Regions from separate parts of the Gordonia insulae genome, predicted to be linked through region 3. Evidence: predicted binding sites of a transcription regulator. Region 3 holds the regulator's gene; each other region holds the start of a gene.
What was found. The regulator LexA, encoded in region 3, represses DNA repair genes until DNA is damaged. The targets are predictions, from matches to a motif close to CGAACANNTGTTCG.
Positions count from the first base shown of each region.

Region 1: a site for LexA is predicted at 1,729-1,742, ahead of D7316_RS20515 (DUF222 domain-containing protein). Genes of this name have one in related genera too.
Region 2: a site for LexA is predicted at 1,569-1,582, ahead of D7316_RS09710 (HNH endonuclease signature motif containing protein). Genes of this name have one in related genera too.
Region 4: a site for LexA is predicted at 2,048-2,061, ahead of D7316_RS18615 (HNH endonuclease signature motif containing protein). Genes of this name have one in related genera too.

Region 1 covers NZ_CP033972.1:4,496,878-4,500,084, forward strand. The annotation lists gene D7316_RS20510 (hypothetical protein) at 1-100, shown strand, start outside; gene D7316_RS20515 (DUF222 domain-containing protein) at 97-1,680, opposite strand; gene D7316_RS20520 (pyridine nucleotide-disulfide oxidoreductase) at 1,860-2,465, opposite strand; partial or broken gene D7316_RS20525 (hypothetical protein) at 2,713-2,982, shown strand; gene D7316_RS20530 (hypothetical protein) at 2,993-3,207, opposite strand, start outside.
Region 2 covers NZ_CP033972.1:2,149,133-2,152,339, reverse strand. The annotation lists gene D7316_RS09725 (ABC transporter substrate-binding protein) at 1-176, opposite strand, end outside; gene D7316_RS09720 (SDR family oxidoreductase) at 349-1,005, shown strand; gene D7316_RS09710 (HNH endonuclease signature motif containing protein) at 1,606-3,192, shown strand.
Region 3 covers NZ_CP033972.1:769,084-772,290, forward strand. The annotation lists partial or broken gene D7316_RS03635 (putative PEP-binding protein) at 1-1,110, shown strand, start outside; gene lexA (transcriptional repressor LexA) at 1,203-1,973, opposite strand; gene D7316_RS03645 (LysM peptidoglycan-binding domain-containing protein) at 2,162-2,791, shown strand; gene nrdR (transcriptional regulator NrdR) at 2,894-3,207, shown strand, end outside.
Region 4 covers NZ_CP033972.1:4,100,871-4,104,077, forward strand. The annotation lists gene D7316_RS18610 (maleylpyruvate isomerase family mycothiol-dependent enzyme) at 1-435, shown strand, start outside; gene D7316_RS18615 (HNH endonuclease signature motif containing protein) at 419-2,023, opposite strand; gene D7316_RS18620 (heme peroxidase) at 2,302-3,042, shown strand; gene D7316_RS18625 (Na+/H+ antiporter NhaC family protein) at 3,052-3,207, opposite strand, start outside.

The DNA of each region.
Region 1 (3,207 bases), 3.7 Mb from region 3:
CACCGAGCTGCCGGGCCTCGACGTCGGCAGCGCGACCGTCGCGGTGCAGACCACCGCCGGTGGTGGGGGCGGCGGCGGGACCGGGAGTCTCAGCTTCTAACCGTCTGTTTCGTTGCTGATTCGGCGTCTGCGGTTGCGTTCGCGTTCCTGCTGTCTGCGGGTGTGCTTGGCTGACACCCGACTCTGCGAACGAGTGGGCGCTGCTGGTGTCTCCACGGTTGGAGCAGGCGTCGTGAGATCCGGCGGACCCTGGGCAGGCGCCGCGAACCGGATGCGGCGTAGCCCGGGGAACAGCACGTCGAGATGCTCGGGATCGCCCGTGACGACCAGGCCTTCGGGGGTGGTGAACTCGGTGTGCAGGCGGCCGGTGAGGTCGCGGTACTGATCGTCGATCCAGTCGCCGAACGTCTTGAGCAGATGCCCGAAGCGGTCTTTGGAATTCAGGTTGTCCGCCGTCGTCTGACCGCCACGCGCCGGATGCCGGTGGTCGTACTCGACGACGTGGTCGACGTCGGCGACGAACGACGACACCGACGAACCCGGGATCACGCTGTAGGCGTCACGAATCCGAACGAACAGATCCAACGCCGACGACGGCCGGTACGGATCCGACGGCCGATACGCGGGCAGCGTGATCGTGCCGTCCGAATTCTGCGGTGTACCCGGCGGTACGAGTGGCCTGACGACGGCATCCGGGCGGGCGATCAGGTCACGGACGTGGGCGTCGGAGACGACGCCGTGCCCTGCGACGAACCCGGCGTTGTGGGCGGTGCCGGCGGCGGTGGATTCGTCGCACACCACGTGGATGACGACCTTCGAGTCGACCGGTGGGATCGTCGAAGATTCCGGAATCTGCGCGCTGCAATCAACGTGGCCGCACTGGCATTCGAACGGAGTTCCGGTCAGCAACGCGAATGCCGCATCCGACGCACGCTGCTGCCTCGTGCGGCCATCGAACTCGCATGCGGCCGCGGCGAGAGCCTTGACCGCGGCAGCCGCGATCTGTGCGTTCTCCGCCGCCATCGTCGCGGTCAACGTCGCGGTGCCGTCCTTGCCGTCGCGCACCCACATACCGCGCGCATCCAGGGCGCGGCGACGGCGCTCGCGGACGGCGTCGGGGTCGTGGCGGAACACGATGCGATCGACCATGTCCTGCACGCGTTCGCGTGACCACGCACCCTCATGAAGATCCAGGGCCGCCGCGACCTCGACATCCACCACCGCCGCATACTCGTGACCGTCGACCAGGTCGCTGCGGGAGATGATCGTCGCCACCAGGTCCGCCGAGATTCGTCCATCACGCAGCCGTTCGGCGACCTGCGGTAGCCGGTCCCGCAAGGCGAGAGCCTGGTTGATGATCTTCTCCGCAGCGTGTTGGGAGATGCTCAGCGAGATGGCGATCCGCGCGGCACAGTCGGCGAAACCGTCCTTGAGGAACAGTGCATGCGGATCCGGATCAGACCCGACGATGCGGGCATGCAACTCGGCGGCGGTCTGGTACTTCTGCCACGCCAGAAACGACTGGCCGCGCTGCAGCGAGACGAAAGAGCCGACAAGGTCATTGGTGTCGGCGGCGGGAATCTCCTCGGCAGACACCCCGCCCGTGAACAGCGGCGCCACATCCGGCCACGGCGAGGGGACTCCCCACCACGACGACAGCGACCACGCTGAACCCGACACCGAGAACACCTTCCGCACGAAGAAACCAGGGAACACCAGGACCGTTCCCACATATCTCTTCGAACATCAGCCACTCCGGTGGGGGCCGACCTCGGGTTCATCAACAACCGATCCTGCTGACAACCACTCTACGAAACCGGTCCGACAAGAATCGATCGCGAACCTGTCGTCGCCTGGTGTCAGGCCGCCTCGACCGCGCGCAGACAGTAGCCGAGCGAATTCGGCTGGGAGAACGACCACTTGGTCTGGTCCTCGGTACAGGTCAGCGACTCGTCCGAACGGGAGACCGCCTCGGCGATGACCGTCGTCTGCGCGGGTGTCGCCGAGCAGTCGCTCTCCCGGTAGTCCACGAGCTGACCGCCGGGCATCGGGATCTGATAGCACTCGCCGTTGACGAAATTGGGTGTCATGCAGAGTTTCTGGGAGTCGCCGGCGAAGGTGAGGCTGGCACTGTTCTCGGCCGCGCAGTCGGCGCCGGTCGAGACCGTCGACGCGGCGTAGAAGGTGAGTCCGTCGGAATCACAGGTGACCTTGGTGGCGCGCACCTTTCCCTCGTCGTCGGTCTTGTCCGCGATCCGCAGACATTCGCCGACCGCGATGTCGGAGGTCTTCTCGACCGGCTTCTCACTCTCGGTGCCGATGGACACGCTGCATGCGGCGACCAACATGAAGCCCATACACGCCAGCAGGAGACCGCCGTGCCGGGCGAGCTGCCATCGCCGGCGCGGCGGGGCGTCGGCGATGTAGGTGATGTCGGGTCGGGGAGAGGAATCGTGGAACGTCATCGGAGGAGCCTTTCGGTTGCTTGTTGTGCGACGAGCATCCCGATCGGCTCTTGTGACGGACTTGAGGTCGGCTTGGTGCGCTGCGGCGCGTCCACTGCTCAGATGACGACGCTCTCGTCGCCGCGTGACGCCATCCGCTCCCCGGATCGGTATCCGCTCCCTCGATCGAAGGAGCGGATACGGATCGAGGGAGCGAGGATGGTCGAGCGGGAAGCCAGAGGTGGCTCAGCGGCCGAGGAATGCGTTGCAGGCCTTCTATGGCTTTGCCTCGCAACAGATGTCGGGCACAGCCCAGCTGGTGACCAACACGAAGGGCGGTGTCAGTTCACAGGTGGGCATGTCGATGGCGCCGCCGCTGTGGATCGTGAACTTCGCCCTGCTCTACATCCTGAAGCCTTCACTGGCGGCAGCGATGCCTGCCCACTGGGCTCCGATTCCTCCCGCGGTGGCTCGCGCCGTGCGGTCGAGTCCCAGCGGGCAGGTGCCTTTCGGCGACTACGCGTCGTACTTCCGGTGACCGATCGGCGCTACGGGGTCTGCCGGGGCTCCTGCGTCTGCCGGGGGTCTTGGGTCTGTCGCGGATCCTGAGTCTGCCGAGGATCCTGGAGGTGACGCGGGTCGGATGATCCGTTGGTGTCCGGCACCTGCCCGTGGCGCGGTGACTGCGCGGAGTCCTGTCCGGGCGCCGGCTGGCGACGATTCCCGTCCCGACCGACATCGGGGTCGATCTTGTCGGCACGGG
Region 2 (3,207 bases), 1.4 Mb from region 3:
TTGCCGGCAAATGTACCGCTGGGTGCAGCCGCGACCGCGCTCTCGGCGGCTGCCGACGATGAGCCGCCCTCACTGGAAGAATCCTCGGTACATGCCGTGGCGCCGGCGATGACGACCACGGCGCCGAGGCACGCTGTCGCATAGCGGCGACGCGAGCGGGATGACGCGAAACGCATACTGACTTCCTTTGATCGGCGAGGCTCGTCGCGAGCCTCGGCACATTTTCGCTGCGTTGTGATGCAGACCACTCCGAAGGGTGATGGACGAAAGGTAGACGAATCAGTCAATACATGTCAATAAGTAAACTGATTTTGCTGAATATCTTTGGTCCGACTATGCTCGAAACCCATGAGCAAACCGGTCATCGTCGTGGTGGGAGCAGGTCCGGGCGTCAGCGGTTCGGTCGCTCGGCGATTCGCGGCGAAGGGATACGACGTCGGGCTGCTCGGCACCGATGCGGACCGGTTGGCGGAGTTGGATCGCCAGGTTGCCGACCACGGCGCGCAGACTCTCGCCGAGGTCTTGGACGTCACGGACGTGGCGGCGGCCACGTCAGAAATTCGATCAATGGGGCAGTGGTGGAACCGAATTGACGTCCTTCACTTCAACCCCAGTGCTTTCCGAGAAAAGGATCCGCTCGAACTCACCGTCGAGGAACTGCTCGAGGATGTCGCGCTCGGTGTGGGTGGCCTACTCACTGCGGTGCAGGCCGCGCGGCAGTTCATGTCGGCGGGTGGCCGCGTCACCGTTACCGGGAGCATGGCGGCGGACAAGCCGTGGAATCGTGCAGCGTCGCTGGGCGTGCAGAAGGCCGGGATCCGGAATCTTGTCCGTAGTATCGACACGACTCTCGCGCCGGAGGGCATCCGCGCCGTGTCAGTGACGGTGCAGGGCTCACTCGGCGAAGACGGTCCCTTCACTCCCGATCGGGTGGCCGAGGCGATCTGGGATGCCGCACACCAGGACGAGGCGTCATGGTCTTCCGAGGTGGCCTACCACGGGTGAGGCTCGCGCTGGATCGTTGATGAGGATGTGACTCAAGAAGCAAACATTCTGTCGTCCTTGCGGATTCTAACTGCGGATTCTCGGCGACACATTGCGGCGGATTGACTCCGTCGAAAGCAGGAGGCTGCGACAGATCCGACTGGATCCAACGGCGCGAGAATTGCTTTCACACACCGCCGCCGCGAGTGGCGACCGCGTCGCGGCCCGCCAAGCCGGCCTCGCGGAAGATGCGTGCTCGACCTCGGGCGGCGGGTCCGCGGCTCGAGCACCGCGGCTCGAGCACCGCGGCGGGCGCGTCGTTCCTCGCGTGTTTACGCAACGTGTAGAACGATTTTCGGGAGATGCCATGCTCGACGCAGAACGTCGAGACCGCTCCGCGCGGCGCGTCGTCAGGCCACTGAGAGATCGCCAGCCGAACTACAGGGTTAACAGCCCCCGGCCGAGCATCGATGCAGAAGTGTCACCACCAAGACTACCCACACTGTCACCGATGTCTTGATACATAACTGTCACCGATGTCCTGAGAGATAACAGTTGCGAGTGCCGCCTGAATGCCCTATAGTCGAACATACATTCGAAGCAAACTCATTGGGGGTGAGTATGGCCGAGCCGACCACAGGTGCCGATGGCGTGGGTGAGTCCTTGTCGGAGGTTCCTGCGCTGCTCACCGAACTGCACTCGCTGCTGGATCGGCTCGGCGAGGCGGATCTGGCTCGTTGCAGCGATGCCGAACTGATTGACGTGGCGCAAGCGACGGAGCGGGCGATCAATCGGATGACGTTTCAGGGCAACCGTCAGGTCCTGGATCTCTCTGATCGGGATGTGCCCCGGGCGATGGGATTTCGGTCCCTGGCCAATTTCATGAACGCCCACCTGCGGATCTCTGATCCCGGACGCCGCAGAGCGCAACTCGCCGCCACCGGCCGGTTCCGGCAGCTCAACGGGCAGACCGGCGACCCGCAGTATTCGACCTTGGCAGTGGCGTTCGCCGCCGGTGCGGTGGGTGCGGCGCACGTGCACAAGACGATCGAGATTCTCGACGCCTTGCCTCATCGCCTGCCGCACGACCGGAAGGTCGCTGCCGAGGTCACCATGGGGGAGCTGGCCGCCACACACACGCCCGCCGAGATCGGCGAACTCGGCCAACGTCTGCTGGCCCATCTGGATCCGGACGGCGAGTTGACCGACGACGCCGATCGTCAACGGCACCGCAACCTGTGGCTGAATCGGCAGAATGCGCAACAGATGTCGAAACTGACCGGACATCTGGACCCGGAAACCCGCGCCCTGGTGGAGATGCTGCAGGCTGTGTGGGCCCAACCCGGCATGAACAATCCCGCGGATCCGCAGTCACCACGTGGGTCGATCGAGGACGCCGACCCCGACCAGCTGTCCGCGGCGGTCGAACGTGACCGCCGGACACCGGCTCAACGCAATCATGATGCATTGGCCGCACTGCTGCGTGCGGTGTTCACCGACGGGTTGCTCGGTAAGTCCCACCGCGGCCTGCCGGTGCAGTTGATCGTCAAGGCCGACCTCAACGACCTCAAGCGTGAGGCCGGGTTGGCCACCACCGCAACAGGTTCGCTGCTGCCGATTGCCGATGTCATCCGCCTGGCCGCCGACGCCCAACAGTATTTGGCTGTCTTCGCCGACCACACCGCGGTGCCGCTGTATCTGGGCAAGGCCAAACGGCTGGCGTCGCAAGGACAACGGTTGGCATCATTTGCCCGCCCGGACGGGGAGGTGTGCTCAGCGCCCGGCTGCGATCAGCCCGCCACTCAGGTGGAGATGCATCACGCCGCACTGGACTTCGCCGAGGGCGGGCTCACCGACATCGTCGATCTGGCCCCTGCCTGCCCGAAACATAACCGGATGGTCGGGCATCGGGTCGGGCAGTTCACGACAGGCGTCTACCGTGACGGTCTCCACGCCGGCCGCACCTGGTGGCGGCGCAACAGCCAACCCGACGCACCGCCGAACCCCGAACAGATCAATCGCCGCCCCGACATCGCACAGCTCTATGGCCGGCACCTCGACCAGACACGCGCACGCATCCATCCACCCGGAACGAAGGCCGAACCGCCACCCGGCCGCAATACGCTGCAGCTCACCGAGACGATCCCACCACCCATCTCGGTAGTCGAAGCACGCCTGGCGCTGCTCGTCCTCGCCGGCACGCCTTGACGCACCGGGTAGCCG
Region 3 (3,207 bases):
ACGAGTCATACCGCGATCATCGCCCGCCAGTTGGGGATTCCGTGCATCGTCGCGGTCACCGGCCTGGCATCGGTGCCGGCAGGCACCAGCGTCCTGGTCGACGGCACGGCGGGCACGATGGAGATCGAGCCCGACGCGGCGAGTGCCGAGTCCGACGTCGAGGAGAGTCGACGCAGTGCCGCCGCCATCGCCGACTGGTCCGGTCCGGGCCGGACCGCGGACGGACACGAGGTGGCCGTGCTGGCCAACGTGGCGGACGGGACGTCGGCGCGCACGGCGACCGGATACCCCGTCGAGGGAGTGGGGCTGTTCCGGACCGAACTGGCGTTCCTCGACCGCACGGACGCACCGACGGTGGAAGAGCAGACCACGCTCTACAGCGAGGTGATCGATGCGTTCCCCGGCCAGAAGGTGGTCATCCGCACGCTCGACGCCGGGTCGGACAAGCCGCTGAAGTTCGTCACCCAGCTCAACGAGGCCAATCCCGCACTCGGTGTGCGGGGCAACCGGATCGCCCTCGACCACCCCGAGATCCGGGCGACGCAGCTGGACGCGATCGCGGCCGCGGCGGCGAAGAGTACGGCCGAACCCTGGGTCATGGCGCCGATGATCGCATCGGCCGCGGAGGCCGCCGAGTTCGCCGGTGAGGTGCGCAGCCGCGGGCTGGTCGCGGGAGTGATGATCGAGGTACCGGCCGCGGCGATCCTCGCACCCGCGATCCTCGCCGAGGTCGATTTCGTCTCCATCGGCACCAACGACCTCACGCAGTACACGATGGCCGCCGATCGGATGTCGGCCGAACTCGCGACGCTGACCGATCCGTGGCAGCCCGCGGTCCTGGCGCTGATCGCGACGGTCGCGCGGGCCGGACGCGATCTCGACAAGCCGGTCGGCGTCTGCGGCGAGGCGGCGGCCGATCCGCTGCTCGCGTGCGTCCTGATCGGACTCGGCGTCACCTCGTTGTCGGCGGCTCCGGCAGCCGCGGCCGCGGTGGGCGCGCGCCTGGGTCTCGTCAGTACCGAGCAGTGCCGCGTCGCAGCGGAGGCCGCGCTCGCCACGGCCGATCCCGCCGCAGCGCGAGCCGCGGCCGCGGCGGCGCTCGCCGGCTGAGTCACCGGCGCACGGGCGAGCGAGCAACGGTTCGGCGGCCGGGAGTCCCGGCCGCCGACAGTGCTCGTCGCGGGGTGATCAGAGCGGGGTGATCAGATGCGACGCATCACCGTGACGACCTTGCCGAGCACGGCCGCGTCGTCCCCGGGTATGGGTTCGAACAGCTCGTTGTGCGGCATCAGCCAGACGTGACCGTCTTTGCGCTTGAACGTCTTCACCGTCGCCTCCCCGTCGATCATCGCCGCGACGATGTCGCCGTTGTCGGCGACGTTCTGCTGCCGGACGACAACCCAGTCGCCGTCGCAGATGGCGGCGTCGATCATCGATTCACCGACCACCCGAAGCAGGAACAGCGAGCCCTCGCCCACCAATTCGCGTGGCAGCGGGAACACATCCTCGACGGCCTCCTCGGCCAGGATCGGGCCGCCGGCCGCGATCCGACCGAGCACCGGGACGAAGGTCGGTGTCGGCAGCTGTGGGTCGTCGGCCTGAGCCGAGGTCCCGCCGGGTGGGTTGTGGTCGCCGTCCTGGATGTTCACCGCACGCGGACGGTTGTGATCGCGCTTCAACAGGCCCTTTCGCTCCAACGTGCGGAGCTGATGTGCGACCGATGAGGTGGACGTCAGGCCGACGGCATCGCCGATCTCCCGGATGCTCGGCGGGTAGCCGCGCTCACGCACCGATTGACGGATGAACTCGAGGACACCGCGCTGACGGGGGGTCAGGGTCGACTCCGCCACCTGTGGATCGACGACGACCGGGGCATCCGCGACCGGGTCCGACGTCGGGCCCGTCACACCATCGGGCTGGCTGTCATCGATCCCGCGGGGCGCTGGACGCCGCCCGCCGGCCTTGTCGCTCATCGGTGAGTCCTCTCTGTCGGTGTCTGCGCGTCGGCTGGTGGCTGTCGCGCTGTCTGGGGAGCCTCGCTCGCAAAGTGGCTGGTCGATGCGTTCCTGTAGCGCCGACAGTAACCGACCGTTCCGACTTGTTCAAACATTTGTTCGACGCGTGTCGAGACTTTGTCGGCGACACGTGCTACAAATCGAACATGCGTTCCATCGAACATGTGATCGACACCCGTCGATCGGGAACCGAGGAGGACACGATGAGCACGTCGACTCTCACCCGCACCCGTCCGGCGACCACCGGCGTCCCGATGCGTGACGCCGGCAGCCCGACACATCGGGCCCGCGGCCGCGCGGCCTCGCCCTTCGGCACCGGGCGGACCGGCCAGGTCGGCCGTCCGGTCACGGGTGTCAGCACCCGGCCACGGCGCGGCGCCCAGGTGGAGCGCACGCGACCCGCGGATCGCCGACCCGCGGGACGGGTCGCGGCGCCCGTCGTCGCGGGCACGCGCTGCGCAGCACCCGCGGTCGACCGACGCATCTATGTGCGCCGGCGCACCACGGCCCTCGCGGTCGTGCTCGGCGGGGCCCTGGCGGTGTTGGTGTGGGCGGTGGCGATCATCGGGTCGAACTACGCGGCCTCGGTCGCGCCCACCCCGGCGGGCACCGAGATCGTCCACGTCCGACAGGGTGACTCGCTGAGCTCCATCGCGGACCGGGTCGCGCCGGACGTGCCGCGCGCGGCGGTGATCCAGCAGATCGTCGAGCGCAACGACCTCCCGTCGTCGGGTCTCCGCGTGGGTCAGGCGCTGATCGCGCCCGCCTACCGCTGATCGTCGGACGGTATCCTCGTGACACAGGGTCCAGCCGGAAACCGGCACGGCGCAGCGAGCATCCGGTGCGCCGGCGTGTCCCGAGATGTGCGTGAGGACGACATGCGCTGCCCGTTTTGCAAGAACGAAGACACCAAGGTCATCGACTCGCGTGTCGCCGACGAAGGGCAGGCGATCCGACGACGCCGTTCGTGTGCGGAGTGCGGGCGCCGGTTCTCGACCGTGGAGAGCGCGGTCCTGTCGGTGGTCAAACGCAATGGGGTGACCGAACCGTTCAGCCGCGAGAAGGTGATGCGCGGTGTCCGCCGGGCCTGCCAGGGCCGGGCGGTCGCCGAGGACGCCCTGGCACAGTTGGCGCAACAGGTGGAGGACGCGGTCCGCGCGTCGGGTTCGGCCGAGATCCCCAGCAACGAGGT
Region 4 (3,207 bases), 3.3 Mb from region 3:
GCTCGTGGCAATTTCGATCACGCCAACATTGCAATGGCAGCCAAGGTTGCACGCGTACATCCGGACCTTCCGAAGACGCTGCGCGACAACGCCGACAAGCGGTTCACCCCACCGGGCCAGGGGCCGCGCGCGCCACTCACCGATGTTCTGGTGCACGGCCTCGACATTCGCCGGCCGCTCGGTATCGCGGCGAACCTCGATCCCGACCGCACGCGGGTGGTGCTCGACTTTCTCGTCGGCACCGCCAGCGACGGCATGTTCGGGAAGGTGCCGACCACGGTGCGCTGGGTGGCGACCGACGTCGACTGGGCAGCCGGCGACGGGCCCATTGTCGAAGGCCCGACAGAGGCCCTGCTGCTGGTCCTCACAGGGCGGTCGGCCGGCATGGACGAGCTCGCCGGTGACGGTGCGGCACAACTCAGGCGGCGTGCTTGAGCAGTGTTAGTGCGAGGCGTGCTTCCACGGGCGAGATGTGTTGCGGCATCTCGCCGGGGTGCAGTTTCTCGTCGGGCTCGGGCGGTGGCGCCTCGACGTTGAGTGATGGGTGGATGCGGGCACGCGCCTGGTCGAGCTGCTGCCGATAGAGAACGGCGACATCGGGGCGACGGTTGAGGCGTTGAGGGTTCGGTGGTGCGCCGGGTCTGTTGTTGCGTCGCCACCAGGTTCGGCCCGCGTCTGGGCCGTCGCGGTGGACGCCGGTGGTGAAGTATCCGACGCGAGGGCCGACCATCCGGTTGTGGCGTGGGCAGGCCGGAGCGAGATCGACGATGTCGGTGAGTCCGCCGTCGGCGAAATCGCGAGCCGCATGGTGCATCTCGACGTGGGTGGCCGGTTGATCACAGTCTGGTGCCGAGCAGACCTCGCCGTCGGGGCGGGCGAAGGACACCAATCGTTGGGCTCGGGTGGCTAACCGTTTGGCCTGACCGAAGTACAGGGGCAATGCGGTGGCGTCGTCGAACACCGCCAGGTACTGCTGCGCCTGCCCGGCGAGACGGATCACGTCGGCGATCGGCAGGGGGGTGCCGGTGGCGGTGACCCCGACCCCGGCTTCGCGGATCAGGTCGTTGAGGTCGGCCTTCACGATCAACTGCACCGGCAACCCGCGATGCGACTTCCCGAGCAGCCCGTCTGTGAACACTGCCCGCAGCAACGCCGCCAACGCATCGTGGTTGCGTTGGGCTTGCGATCGGTTGTCGCGGTCGGCGGCGGCCTTGAGTGCGTCGGGATCGGCGTCGTCTTCGCCGCCACGCGGCGAGTCGGGGTCGTCGGGGTTGTTGAGGCCGGGTTTGGCCCATACCGCCAGCAGCATGTCCAGCAACGCACGGGTTTCCGGATCCAGATGCCCGGTCAGTTTCGACATCTTCTGCGCATCGGCCCGGTTGGCCCACAGGTTGCGGCGACGTCGACGGTCCCGCTCGTCGGTCACCTCGCCGTCGGGATCGAGATGGGCGAGCAGACGATGCCCGAGTGCGGTGATCTCGGTCGGGGTGTGCTCACCGGCCATCCCGGCCAGGGTGACCTCGGCGGCCACCTGCTGGTCATGCGGCAGCCGGTGGGGCAGGGCGTCGAGGAACTCGATGGTGGTGTCGAGGTGGGCCGGCCCCACCGCACCCGCGGCGAACGCGTCGGCCAGCGTGGGATACTTCGGTTCGGCCCGCTGCCCACCGAGTTGGCGGAACCGGGCGGTGGCCGTCATCTGCCTTCTGCGGCGGCCCGGATGTGACACCCGCAGTTCGGCGTTCATGAAGTTGCTCAGGCTCCGAAACCCCATCGCCCGCGGCACATCGCGATCCGACAGTTCCAGGATCTGTCGGTTGCCCTCGAACATCATCCGGTTGATCGCGCGTTCGTGGGCTTTGGCCACCGCCACCAACTCGGCGTCAGCACACTGCGTCACATCCGCCTCGGCCAACCGATCGAGCACAGCGTGTAGCTCGGCGAGCAGACCCGGCACCTCCGACTGCGGTTCACTCGACGGTGACGGCTCGGTCACGTCGTGAACGTTGTTGTTGTGCTCGGTCATACTCACCCCCGCGAGACCGTGCTTCGAATGTATGTTCGAGAATACGCCCGATTGCTGCGGCGTGCAACCCGCGAATTTCTGGTTGCGGGCAGGTGAGCTCGACCGGCCCTCACCAGGTCCGCGGCCCGCGCATCAACGGACCTGCTCGACAGCGTCACCGATGTCCTGAGACATCGCACTTCACGAGTTGACCACACGACGATCCACATCAGCTGCCGGTGGAAACGACAAATCCCATCGGATTGCTTAGGGTGGGGTGATCGAAGGAGCTGATCGTCATGGCGCAGCCGGGCCCGCACGACAACCCTAGAAGCGCGGCGCAATACTCGCCCGATCTCGCCGGGGCGCGTGCCAACGATCTTGCAGCTCTAGAAGCGGCCGCGAGGGCCGATCTGGGCGATCCAGACTTGTGGTTCGTGCCGACGGGCTATCGGAAGTCCTTGGCGTTATGCGTGATCGACGCCGTCTACGCGAGCGGCCAGGACGCGGCAGTGACCGCCGACGTCGTCAGCCATTACGTGGCCTACCGCCGAGCGGATGACGCTGACGCGGAGACCGACGGATTGCACGAGCTCCTGAAGAGCATCAAGCAGTTGGGCGGCGTACAGAACTGGGCAGAGAAGGTCAACGATCAGCAGGCCATGGGCGATGCAGGTGCATCCGTCAAGGCTTCGGCGGTACAGCAGGTGGCGCTGAAGTTCGCGACACGTGGTGTTGCCACTGTTGATCATCTCAGTGAAGCGATTGCCAGGGGCCGGGCGAGGGAGCTGCGGCGGATGTGGTGTGCGGCTCCGGGGCAGGAATCAGGGGTCACCTGGACCTATTTGTTGGCGCTGGCCGGCATCGGGGGTGCCAAGACCGACCCACTCGTCGCCGGCTATGTGGCGCGGGCGTTGGGTGTCACGTCAGTGAGTACCGAGTCCGCAGCTGAGCTGATGAACAGGCTGGCGATGCAGGTCGGCTGGGACCCCGTGGCGTTCCATCTGACCGTCTGGCAGTTCGAGTCCACGCGACGCTGAAGCCCGGCCCTAGAGGGGGCTCGGTGCGACCTCGTGCGATCGCGGCGCAGGGTTCGTCGGAGTGATAGCAGCGTCGTCAACAGGCGTGACGGGCTCGCGCACCGCCTCCCCGTCGGGCCCCTCGAACCGCCGCCCCCAGCCGGTGATGATGGAGAACGCCATCAC